DNA from 3 places in the Halomonas sp. BN3-1 genome. Region 2 is predicted to be linked to each of the others. Evidence: predicted binding sites of a transcription regulator. Region 2 holds the regulator's gene; each other region holds the start of a gene.

Region 1 (3,274 bases), on a different contig from region 2:
AGCCGCCAGCGTGGATGCGCCATGCAGTGCGCTACCGTGGCGGAGAGCGGCTCCTTGCGAGCGTCGCTGGCCATCAGCCCGGAGGTGTCCATCGGCTGCAGTAGAAAATGGTCGAAGTCCAGGCCCTCGAAACGCTCCGGCGGGGCGTCGGTCTGGGGATGGACGAGCTTCAGCTCGTCACCGCGGGTCTGCACCAGCGGCGCATTGCCCTTGGGGCTGACACATAGCCAGTCAATGCCGTCCGGCGCAGCCAGAGTACCGTTGGTCTCAACGCCAATCTCGAAGCCGGCAGCGTGCACCGCGTCGATCAAGGCGGCATCCAGCTGCAGCAGGGGCTCGCCACCGGTGAATACGACGTAGGGCGTGACACCCTCGTGGGGGTGTGGCCACAAGCGGGTGATGTGCTCGGCCAGGGCCTCGGCGGTGGCAAAGCGTCCGCCGTTCTGACCATCGGTGCCGACGAAGTCGGTGTCACAGAAGCGACACTGGGCGCTCGCGCGGTCCTGCTCACGGCCCGACCAGAGATTGCACCCGGCAAAGCGACAGAAGACGCTGGCGCGGCCGGCCTGTACGCCTTCTCCCTGAAGGGTATAGAAGGCTTCCTTGACGCTATACATCCTGGTGTGCTCCGCCCTGGTCTGCCTGTGCAATCGCCGGCTCGTGGCGGGTATTGGCGGCGTAGGCCAACGGATCCTCGACACCCTGGTCGGCGAAGGCGGCGAGCCGCTCCAGACAGCTGCCGCAGCGGCCACAGGCCAGGCGCCGGCCCTCGTAACAGGTCCAGGTGTCGCGGTAGTTCAGTCCCATGGACAGTCCGTCGGCCAGGATCTCGCTCTTGCTGGACCGCAGATAGGGTGCGTGGATCTCTACCGGCGAGAAATTGGCGATGGCGGCCACCGCATTCATCTGCTCGACAAACTCGGGACGACAATCCGGATAGAGCACGTGGTCACCGCCGTGGGCGCCGTAATCGACGCGACTGGCGCCGATATTCACCGCCTTGGCGATGGCCAGCGACAGTAGCACCATGTTGCGATTGGGGACCACGGTGGCGGCGAGGTTGTCTTCGGCGTAGTCACCACCAGGGATCTTGCGATTGGCGTCGGTCAGCGCGGAGTTGTCGATCAGGCCATGGATGGCGGTGATGTCGACGACCTGATGAGGGATCTTCAACTCCTGACAGACATGGCGGGCCACCTCGAGTTCGCGGGCGTGGCGCTGGCCATAGTCGAATGACAGGGCGTGAACTTCGAGGCCTTCGTGCAAGGCGCGATGAAGTACGGTGAAAGAGTCCATGCCACCGGAGTAGATCACCACGGTGGAGCGGGAAGTCGTGCTCATGAAGGGGGTCTCGATTCGGAGAATTTGGGGTGGCGACAAGGATCGCCAGCGGCCGGGGTCCGGTCCGGCGCGACAAGGGTAACGAAAGCCGGACGGCAACACCAGTGCGGCGTTGATGCCGGCGACTTGCTCCTTGTCAACGTGCATTGCTCGCGGTTGTGGCAGGCTGCGCGGTTTACTGCTGTCTGCCCGGTTTAACCCCGGCCCAAGCCCGGCCCAAGCCCGGACCACGAGAGAGACGCCTGGATGAATGCCCCTGAACTACTGTCACCGGCCGGCACCTACCGGCATATGCGCTTCGCCTTCGCCTATGGCGCCGATGCGGTCTACGCCGGTCAGCCGCGCTACTCACTGCGTGTGCGCAACAATGACTTCGGCCTCGACAACCTGACTCGAGGCATCGCTGAGGCCCAGGCGCGTGGCAAGCGCTTCTACGTGGCCTCCAATATCGCTCCGCACAACGCCAAGCTCAGGACCTACCTGAAGGACATGGCACCGATCGTCGAGGCGGGGCCGGATGCGCTGATCATGTCCGACCCTGGCTTGATCATGATGGTGCGTGAGCGTTGGCCTGACCAGGTGATCCATCTGTCGGTGCAGGCCAACGTGGTCAATCACGCGGCGGCTCGCTTCTGGCAGTCCCAGGGGATCTCCCGGGTGATCCTGTCGCGTGAGCTGTCGCTTGAGGAAATCGCCGAGATCCGTGCCGAGTGCCCGACCCTGGAGATCGAGACCTTCGTTCACGGTGCCCTGTGCATCGCCTATTCCGGACGCTGTCTGCTGTCGGGCTACTTCAACCGGCGCGACCCCAATCAGGGCACCTGTACCAACGCCTGTCGCTGGAACTACCGGACCCACCCGGCCGGCACTGACGCCTGTGGCGATCTGATCCCGGCGCAGGACGTGGCACAGGGCCGGGAGGAGAACTCGGCGCTGATCGAGGACCCACAGCGGCCAGGCGAACTGATGCCGGTGTTTGAGGACGAGCACGGCAGCTACATCATGAATTCCAAGGACCTGCGCGCCGTTCAGCACGTGGCGAGGCTCGCCGAGATGGGGGTCAGTTCGCTGAAGATCGAAGGGCGGACCAAGTCCCCCTACTATGTAGCACGCACCGCCCAGGTCTATCGTCGTGCCATCGACGACGCCGTGGCCGGGCGCCCCTTCGACATGGGGCTGATGGATGAGCTCGAAAACCTGGCCAATCGGGGGTATACCGAAGGCTTCTACCGACGCCACGTCCACGACGAGTATCAGAATTACGAGCGTGGGCACTCGGTGGGCGTCCACCAGCAGTTCGTCGGCCAGGTAGTGGGGCAGTCGCGGCCAGATTGGCTGGATATCGAGGTCAAGAACCGCTTCGAGGTCGGCGATCGCCTCGAGCTGATGCTGCCCTCCGGCAACCGTCCCTTCACCCTTGAGGCGATGGAGGCGGGCAACGGCAGCGCGCTGAAGGTAGCGCCTGGGGATGGTCACCGGGTAAGGCTCAAGCTGCCGGGGGAGGCGCTGTCGCCTGATGAATTCGAGTTCGCGCTGTTGTTGCGGGACCTGCCGTCAGCCTGATGATAGGCACGGCTTTACAAGGGCCTGGGGAACCGGGATGCTAGGCTCCGTAGCAGCCTTACCTTGGAGCATCCCTCAGGCAAGGAGTCGGTCTGGCCATGCCCACCATCGAACACAGCGCCACGCTTCCCGCGCCTCCCGAGCGCGTCTTCGCCCTGCTCGAAAAGGTCGAGGATTTCGCCGACTATTCGGATCTGATCACCGAGATCGAGCCGCTCGGGGACGATCGCTATCGCTGGCATGTCCACGCGGTCGGCATGGACTGGACCTTCGAGGTGCAGGTAACCGAGAAGTCGCCACCCAGCCGACTGGCCTGGGAGTCGATCGACGGTGTGCGCAATCAGGGCCGCTATGAACTCGAAGCGGTCGA
Region 2 (3,274 bases):
GACGATCAGCCCCGTGACGACGCCGCCGAGACCCTCGCCGCCCTCGCCCAGCGAGGGCTTGCCATCGAGATCCTGTCGGGCGACCGCGCCGTCAACGTTGGCCAGCTTGCCCGCACACTGGGCGTCGATCAGTGGCGTGGCGAGGCCACCCCCGAGGACAAGCTCGGGCACTTGAAGGCGCGACAGGCACAGGGTGAAAAGGTGGCTATGGTCGGTGATGGCATCAATGACGTGCCGGTACTGGCCGGCGCCGACCTTGCCATCGCCATGGCCGGGGCCAGCGACCTCACCCGCACCCGCGCCGATCTGGTATTGCTGGGCGAACCGCTCACGGGTATCGTCGAAGCCATCGAGGTGGCCCGCCAGACCCGTCGCATCATTCGCCAGAATCTGTCCTGGTCGGTGCTCTACAATGTCGTGGCGCTGCCCGCAGCGGCGCTGGGCTTCGTGCCCCCTTGGCTTGCCGCCATCGGCATGTCACTCAGCTCGTTGCTGGTCATCGCTAATGCCCTGCGTCTGCGACGTGGACGCACCAGGCGGACCGCGACGCCTTCACCCGTCACCGCAAGCCCCGGCCCATGAGCATCCTTTACCTGTTGATACCCTTGTCGTTGATCCTGCTGGGCCTGGCGGTCTGGGCCTTCTTCTGGGCGGTGCGCAACGACCAGTTCGAGGACCTCGAAGGCCCCGCCTATCGCATCCTGTTCGAGGATGAGGACGACACTCGCGGTGCCGATGACGGCGCTTCCTCTTCCGAAACGCCTGCGCAGACATCCGATCGTGGTCCATCGTCCAGAGGGCCTGAGTGAACCCTACCGGCCTGGAACTGCCTCCCATGATGGCGGCCTTCGTGTTTGGCCTGCTCGGCGGTGCACACTGTATTGGCATGTGCGGCGGTATCATGAGCGCCCTGACCTTTGCCATCCCACCCAGCATGCGTCAACCTTGGCGGGTGAGCACACTTGTGCTCGGCTACAATGTAGGTCGTATCACCAGCTACTGTGTGGCGGGCGCTCTGGTTGCCGCCCTGGGTTCGGTGATCGGCCTTTCGCCGACCCTGCGTGGCCTGATGCAGATCGTCGCCAGCCTGATGTTGATCCTGATGGCGCTTTACATTGCCGATCTATGGAAAGGCCTGCGTCACGTCGAGGCACTGGGACGTCACCTCTGGAGGTACCTGGAACCCGCAGGCAGACGCCTGTTGCCGGTGGTGCGTCTGCCCCAGGCGGTGGCGCTGGGCGCCATCTGGGGCTGGCTGCCCTGTGGCCTGGTGTACTCGATGCTGGCCTGGAGCCTGGCACGGGCCGAGCCCCTCGAGGGCGCACTGCTGATGGCGAGCTTCGGTCTTGGTACGCTTCCGGCGCTGGTGGTGACGGGCCTCGCCGCCAGACAAATGCAGGCCCTGCTGGCGCATCGGGCAACACGCCTTGTCGCCGCTGGCATGATCATCGCCTTTGCCGTCTGGCAACTTTGGACTGGGCTGCACCAATGACGCATCCTACCTCTAAGTTATTAATCCTAAAGAGGTAGACGCCACTTTTAGCTGATCTGAGGGTGTAGAATAGTGCCATCAACGTGCTGTACGGGCGACGTCTGTTCTCCCCATGGCCCAGTCAATATCGATCCCAGATCCACAGGAGCTGCGAATGAGTCCTACGGCCCAAGATCGGCGGCGTCCCATGCTGCATGAGACTCGCTGTGAGTCCTGCAGCCTGAGTTCCTTGTGCCTTCCGCTGTCGCTGGAGACCGCCGACCTCGAGCGCTTCGATTCCATCATCCGTCGTCACCCGCCGATCAAGAAAGGCACACGATTGGTCGAGCAGGGAGATCGCTTCACCAGCGTCTTCGCGGTCCGATCGGGGAGTCTCAAGCAGATCACCACCGAAGGCAGCGGCGAAGCTCAGTTGACCAACTTCTTCCTGCCCAGTGAACTGGTTGGTCTGGATGGCATCGACGACGGCCGCTATCCCGGCAGCGTGGTGGCGCTGGAGACCACCACGGTGTGCGAGATTCCCTTCGACCGCCTCGATGCGCTGACCCAGACCCTACCGGAGCTGCGTGCCCAGCTGTTTCGCACCCTGAGCAAGGAGCTGCGAGAGGACCGCCGGATGATGCAGCTGCTGTCACGCAAGACCGCCGATCAGCGCCTGGCCTGCTTCTTCCTCGGCCTGTCGGACCGCTTCCGCCGCCGCGGCTATTCACCGTTCAGCTTCCGCCTGTCCATGTCCCGCGCCGACATCGGCAATCACCTGGGGCTGGCGGTGGAAACGGTCAGCCGTATCCTCGGGCGTTTCCAGCAGCAGGATCTGGTGGCGGTATCGGGACGTGAGGTCAATATCCTCGACCTGACCGCGCTGTCGACCCTGGCCGACACCGAAGTTACCTGAGCGGGCCTGGCGGCAGTGTGCCGGGCTTGGCCAGCAGCGCCCGGTACCCAGGATCTGGAAAGCAAAGCGTAATAGATGGCGTGTGACAAGAAAGAGGCCGCATCCGGAGATGCGGCCTCTTTTGCTGTCATGGCGTCATGCACATTCGCTGTTGGCGAGATCAGCCGGCATCCACCACGTCGATGCGCCGGGCCTGGCGTTCGGCCTGTACGGCCTCCAGCCCCTCGAAGTCGAACAGTTGCCGATCCGCCAGCTGCGACGGCGCCACATTGGTCACCGCCTTGAACATGCTCTCGAGGCGCCCGGGATGCTTGACCTCCCACTCGGCCAGCATCTCCTTGACCACCTGGCGCTGCAGGTTGGGCTGGGAACCACACAGGTTACACGGGATGATCGGGAACTCCATCGCCTCGCTGTAGGCCTGGATATCGGCCTCGCGGCAGTACGCCAGCGGGCGGATGACGATGTTCTTGCCGTCGTCGGAGAGCAGCTTGGGCGGCATCGCCTTGAGGCTGCCACCGAAGAACATGTTCAGAAACAGCGTCTCGAGAATGTCCTCGCGGTGGTGGCCCAGGGCGATCTTGGTCGCCCCGATCTCCTCGGCGAAGCCATAGAGAGAGCCGCGCCGCAGGCGTGAGCAGAGCGCGCAGGTGGTCTTGCCCTCCGGCGTCTTCTCCTTCACCACCGAATAGGTGTCGCGCTCGAGGATGTGGTAGTCCACGCCGATACTGTCCAGATAGTTCGGCAGCACATGCTCCGGAAAGCCCGGCTGCTTCTGATCCAGATTCACCGCCACCAGCGAGAAGTTGACCGGCGCGTTGCGCTGAAGGCTGCGCAGGATCTCGAGCATGGTGTAGCTGTCCTTGCCACCAGACAGACACACCATG
Region 3 (3,274 bases), on a different contig from region 2:
CGTTTTCCAGCGCCCAGCGAAACTTCGGCAGCCACTTGTCGGCGGCGTCGCCCTCGACGGCGGCCAGCGCCTTGGCCACGCGGTCCCAGGTGGCCTGAAGGTCGGCGTCGACGGGCTGGCCGTGGCGGTCCTTCAAGCGATACTTGGCGTCCCAGATGTCATACGAGGGGCCCTGCATGGGAACCTCCTGCGACAGGGCGGCGGCCTTGGCGGATGTGGTCATGAAAGCTTGTCTCCGATGAAGTTACCGGCAAATAAACGGGGTCGTAAAGGGGCGGATGCGCGCTCCGGATAAGCTCGGGCACCCTACCAGATATAGTAAAACTTTCGACCGGCGGCACAATATAAACGAAAAATCGGGCCATGGAAGACCCGATCGTTAATTCGGCTTTGGCGCATGAAAGGTAGCGCGGGCTACCCCGGGCGTCTCGCCCCGGGGCAGCCGCGATAGAGCCGGCTAGACGGTGCGCGAGAAGCGCCCGCTGCCGGGGACCAGGTAGGCATCGAAGGCCATGGCCACGTTGCGCATCATCAGGCGTCCTGCCGGCAGTACCCTGAGCGCTTGCTGCTTGATCTCGATCAAGCCGTCGACCTGCATCTCGTCGAGCTGGTCGAGGGCGCTGGCGAAATGCGTGCGGAAGTCGATAGCGTGACGGGCCTCGAACTCGGCGAAGCGCACCTCGCCGTGACACATCAGCGAGGTGATCAGCTCGGCACGCAGCTGGTCCTCGTCGCTCAACCGATAGCCCCGCAACACCGGCAGCCGCCCGGCCTCGAGGTGCTCGGCGTACTCGGCGGTGGTCTTGACGTTCTGGCTGTAGGCGTCGCCGACCTTGCCGATGGAGGTGACCCCGAGCCCGATCATGTCGCACTGGGCGTGGGTCGAGTAGCCCTGGAAATTGCGCTGCAGGGTACCGTCGTGACGGGCTCGGCTGAGCTCGTCCTCGGGCAGGGCGAAGTGGTCCATGCCGATATAGACGTAGCCCGCCTGGGTCAGCCGCTCGATGGTCAGCTCGAGCAACTCGAGCTTGCGCCCGGGCGGCGGCATGTCCTCGTCGCGGATCAGACGCTGGGCCTTGAACAGCGACGGCAGGTGGGCGTAGCTGTAGGCGGCGATGCGGTCGGGTCTCAGCGCCACCACCTTGGCCAGGGTGGCGTCGAAGCTGTCGCGGGTCTGCAGCGGCAGCCCATAGATCAGGTCCACCGACACCGAGGCGAAGCCGGCGTCCCGGGCGGCGTCCACCAGGGCCGCCACCTGGGCCTCGCTCTGCACGCGGTTGACCGCCTTCTGCACCAGCGGATCGAAGTCCTGGACGCCGAAGCTCAGACGGTTGAAGCCCATCTCACGCAGTTCATGGATCTGGGCAGGCGTCACCGTACGCGGATCCACCTCCAGCGAGAATTCCCGGCGCTGCTCAGGGGCGAAGCGGAAGTGGCGCGCCAGGGCGTCGATCAGCCCCTTTAGCTGGTCGTTGGACAGAAAGGTCGGGGTGCCCCCCCCCAGGTGCAGCTGGTTGAGCTCCCGGGACTCGTCGAACAGCGCCGCCTGCAGGGCGATCTCGCGCTTGAGCAGCGCCAGGTAGTCGGCGGCACGCTCGCGATTGTGGGTAATGATCTTGGAGCAGGCACAGTAGTAGCAGAGGCTTTCGCAGAAGGGCACATGGACGTAGACCGACAGCGGCTTCGGCTCCCCCTGCTGGCTGCGCTCGACCGCCTGGCGATAGTCGGCGACACCGAAGCCGTCGTGGAAGTGCGGCGCGGTGGGATAGGAGGTGTAGCGCGGCCCTGGACGGTCGTACTTCTCGACCAGCGCACGCTGAAACGGCAAAACATCGGATGACATCGACAAGGCCCCTCGTGACACGACCGCCCGACGGCGGCATCTGTCGGCATTGTCGCACGTCGAATCAGCACGTCCCGGCAAGACGAAGCCAGACATGACCTGCATCAAATCACGGCAGCGGCATCACGGCGCTTGCCCCTGTGGCGTGTTCTCGCCCGAGGTAGTGCAAACGCGAGCCGACCACAATGATGCCCCTACCATTCCAGTGATCCCGATCAAGCATAGTACGGAAGACGTACCTCTCCCCGCCTAAAGTTGACCAACGTCATAGGGTATTGTCGCTGAGCGCTCCAATACTCGAGAGTCCCAAGGGACATCCCGCACAGACCGTGATGCCTGACCCAAGCAGCACGCCGCTTGCGTCAGGCATCACGCCCCAAGACCGAGGAGCGCTCATCATGAAATGGATCCCCCTGGCCGCGCTTGGCGCCGCCTGTCTGTTCAGTCTCAACGCCCAGGCCGCCGGCGACGCCGCCGCCGGTGAAACCAAGATCGGCGCCTGCGCCGCCTGCCATGGCACCGACGGCAAGGCCACCGGACCGATCTATCCCAACCTGGCGGGTCAGAACGCTCCGTACCTGGAAAGCGCGCTCAAGGCCTATCGCGAGGGTCAGCGCGGTGGTGGCATGTCCGCCATCATGGCGCCCCAGGCGGCGGCCCTGTCGGATCAGGATATCGCCGACATCGCCGCCTACTTCTCGTCGCTGACGCCCTGATCCCACCCTGGTGCGCGAAGCGTCCTCGGGGCGCTTTGCGCCTCGAGGTCATGCCATGACCCAAGCCCCCCGCCAATTTCCCCGCCACTGGTCTTCTCTCCTGCGCCTGCTTGTCGTGCTGTTGGCGATGTGGTTGAGCCTGCCCGCCCTGGCGCTGGAATTCGATCAGTATCCCGGAGACCTTGGCAGCGCCAAGGGTGACATCGCGCTGTTTCAGCAGGCCTTTCCCGGTACCGACAGAATAGAGCCGGTGGCTGACCTGCCGTGGCCGGTCAATGCGCTCTACCGAGGCGACGAACTGGTCGGCTACGCCTTCGAGAGCGCCGAGGTCGCGCCAATCCCCGCCTACTCGGGCAAGCCGGTCAACCTGCTGATCGCCATCGATCCTTCCGCCAGCCTGCGCCTGGCCAAGGTGCTCAATCATTCCGAGCCGATCATGCTGGTCGGCATCCCGTCAGAGCGCCTGGACGACTTCGCCGGCCAGCACCTGGGTACCTCGGTGACGTCGCGCCTGGAGGTGGGAGAGGACGTCGATGCCATCTCCGGCGCCACCGTGACCGTCATCGTGGTCAACGACACCATCATGCGGGCAGGACGCCTGGTCGCCGCCGCCCTTGGGCTGATCGAAGACCCCGCGGCAGCGCCAATCGCCCGTGTGCGCGACGAGGTGTTCGCGCCCGCCGACTGGCAGGGCCTGCTCGACCAGGGGGCACTG

What was found. Region 2 encodes FNR, which switches genes on or off when oxygen is low (the NO sensors DNR and NnrR bind a similar motif). Its sites were predicted from a motif close to TTGATNTANATCAA; they were not measured.
Region 1: yegQ (tRNA 5-hydroxyuridine modification protein YegQ) is a predicted target of FNR. The motif match lies at 1,468-1,481, and genes of this name have one in related genera.
Region 3: hemN (oxygen-independent coproporphyrinogen III oxidase) is a predicted target of FNR. The motif match lies at 1,938-1,951, and genes of this name have one in related genera.

Annotation. Positions count from the first base shown of each region.
Region 1 covers NZ_PYVV01000001.1:572,606-575,879, forward strand. Annotated here, with positions in the region: gene queE (7-carboxy-7-deazaguanine synthase) at 1-617, opposite strand, end outside; gene queC (7-cyano-7-deazaguanine synthase QueC) at 610-1,341, opposite strand; gene yegQ (tRNA 5-hydroxyuridine modification protein YegQ) at 1,588-2,904, shown strand; gene C9F12_RS02340 (SRPBCC family protein) at 3,003-3,274, shown strand, end outside.
Region 2 covers NZ_PYVV01000002.1:104,957-108,230, reverse strand. Annotated here, with positions in the region: gene C9F12_RS03845 (heavy metal translocating P-type ATPase) at 1-582, shown strand, start outside; gene ccoS (cbb3-type cytochrome oxidase assembly protein CcoS) at 579-809, shown strand; gene C9F12_RS03835 (sulfite exporter TauE/SafE family protein) at 806-1,492, shown strand; gene fnr (fumarate/nitrate reduction transcriptional regulator Fnr) at 1,647-2,387, shown strand; gene ttcA (tRNA 2-thiocytidine(32) synthetase TtcA) at 2,548-3,274, opposite strand, start outside.
Region 3 covers NZ_PYVV01000005.1:164,283-167,556, reverse strand. Annotated here, with positions in the region: gene C9F12_RS08875 (adenosylcobalamin-dependent ribonucleoside-diphosphate reductase) at 1-223, opposite strand, end outside; gene hemN (oxygen-independent coproporphyrinogen III oxidase) at 458-1,843, opposite strand; gene C9F12_RS08865 (cytochrome c) at 2,242-2,559, shown strand; gene C9F12_RS08860 (NosR/NirI family protein) at 2,615-3,274, shown strand, end outside.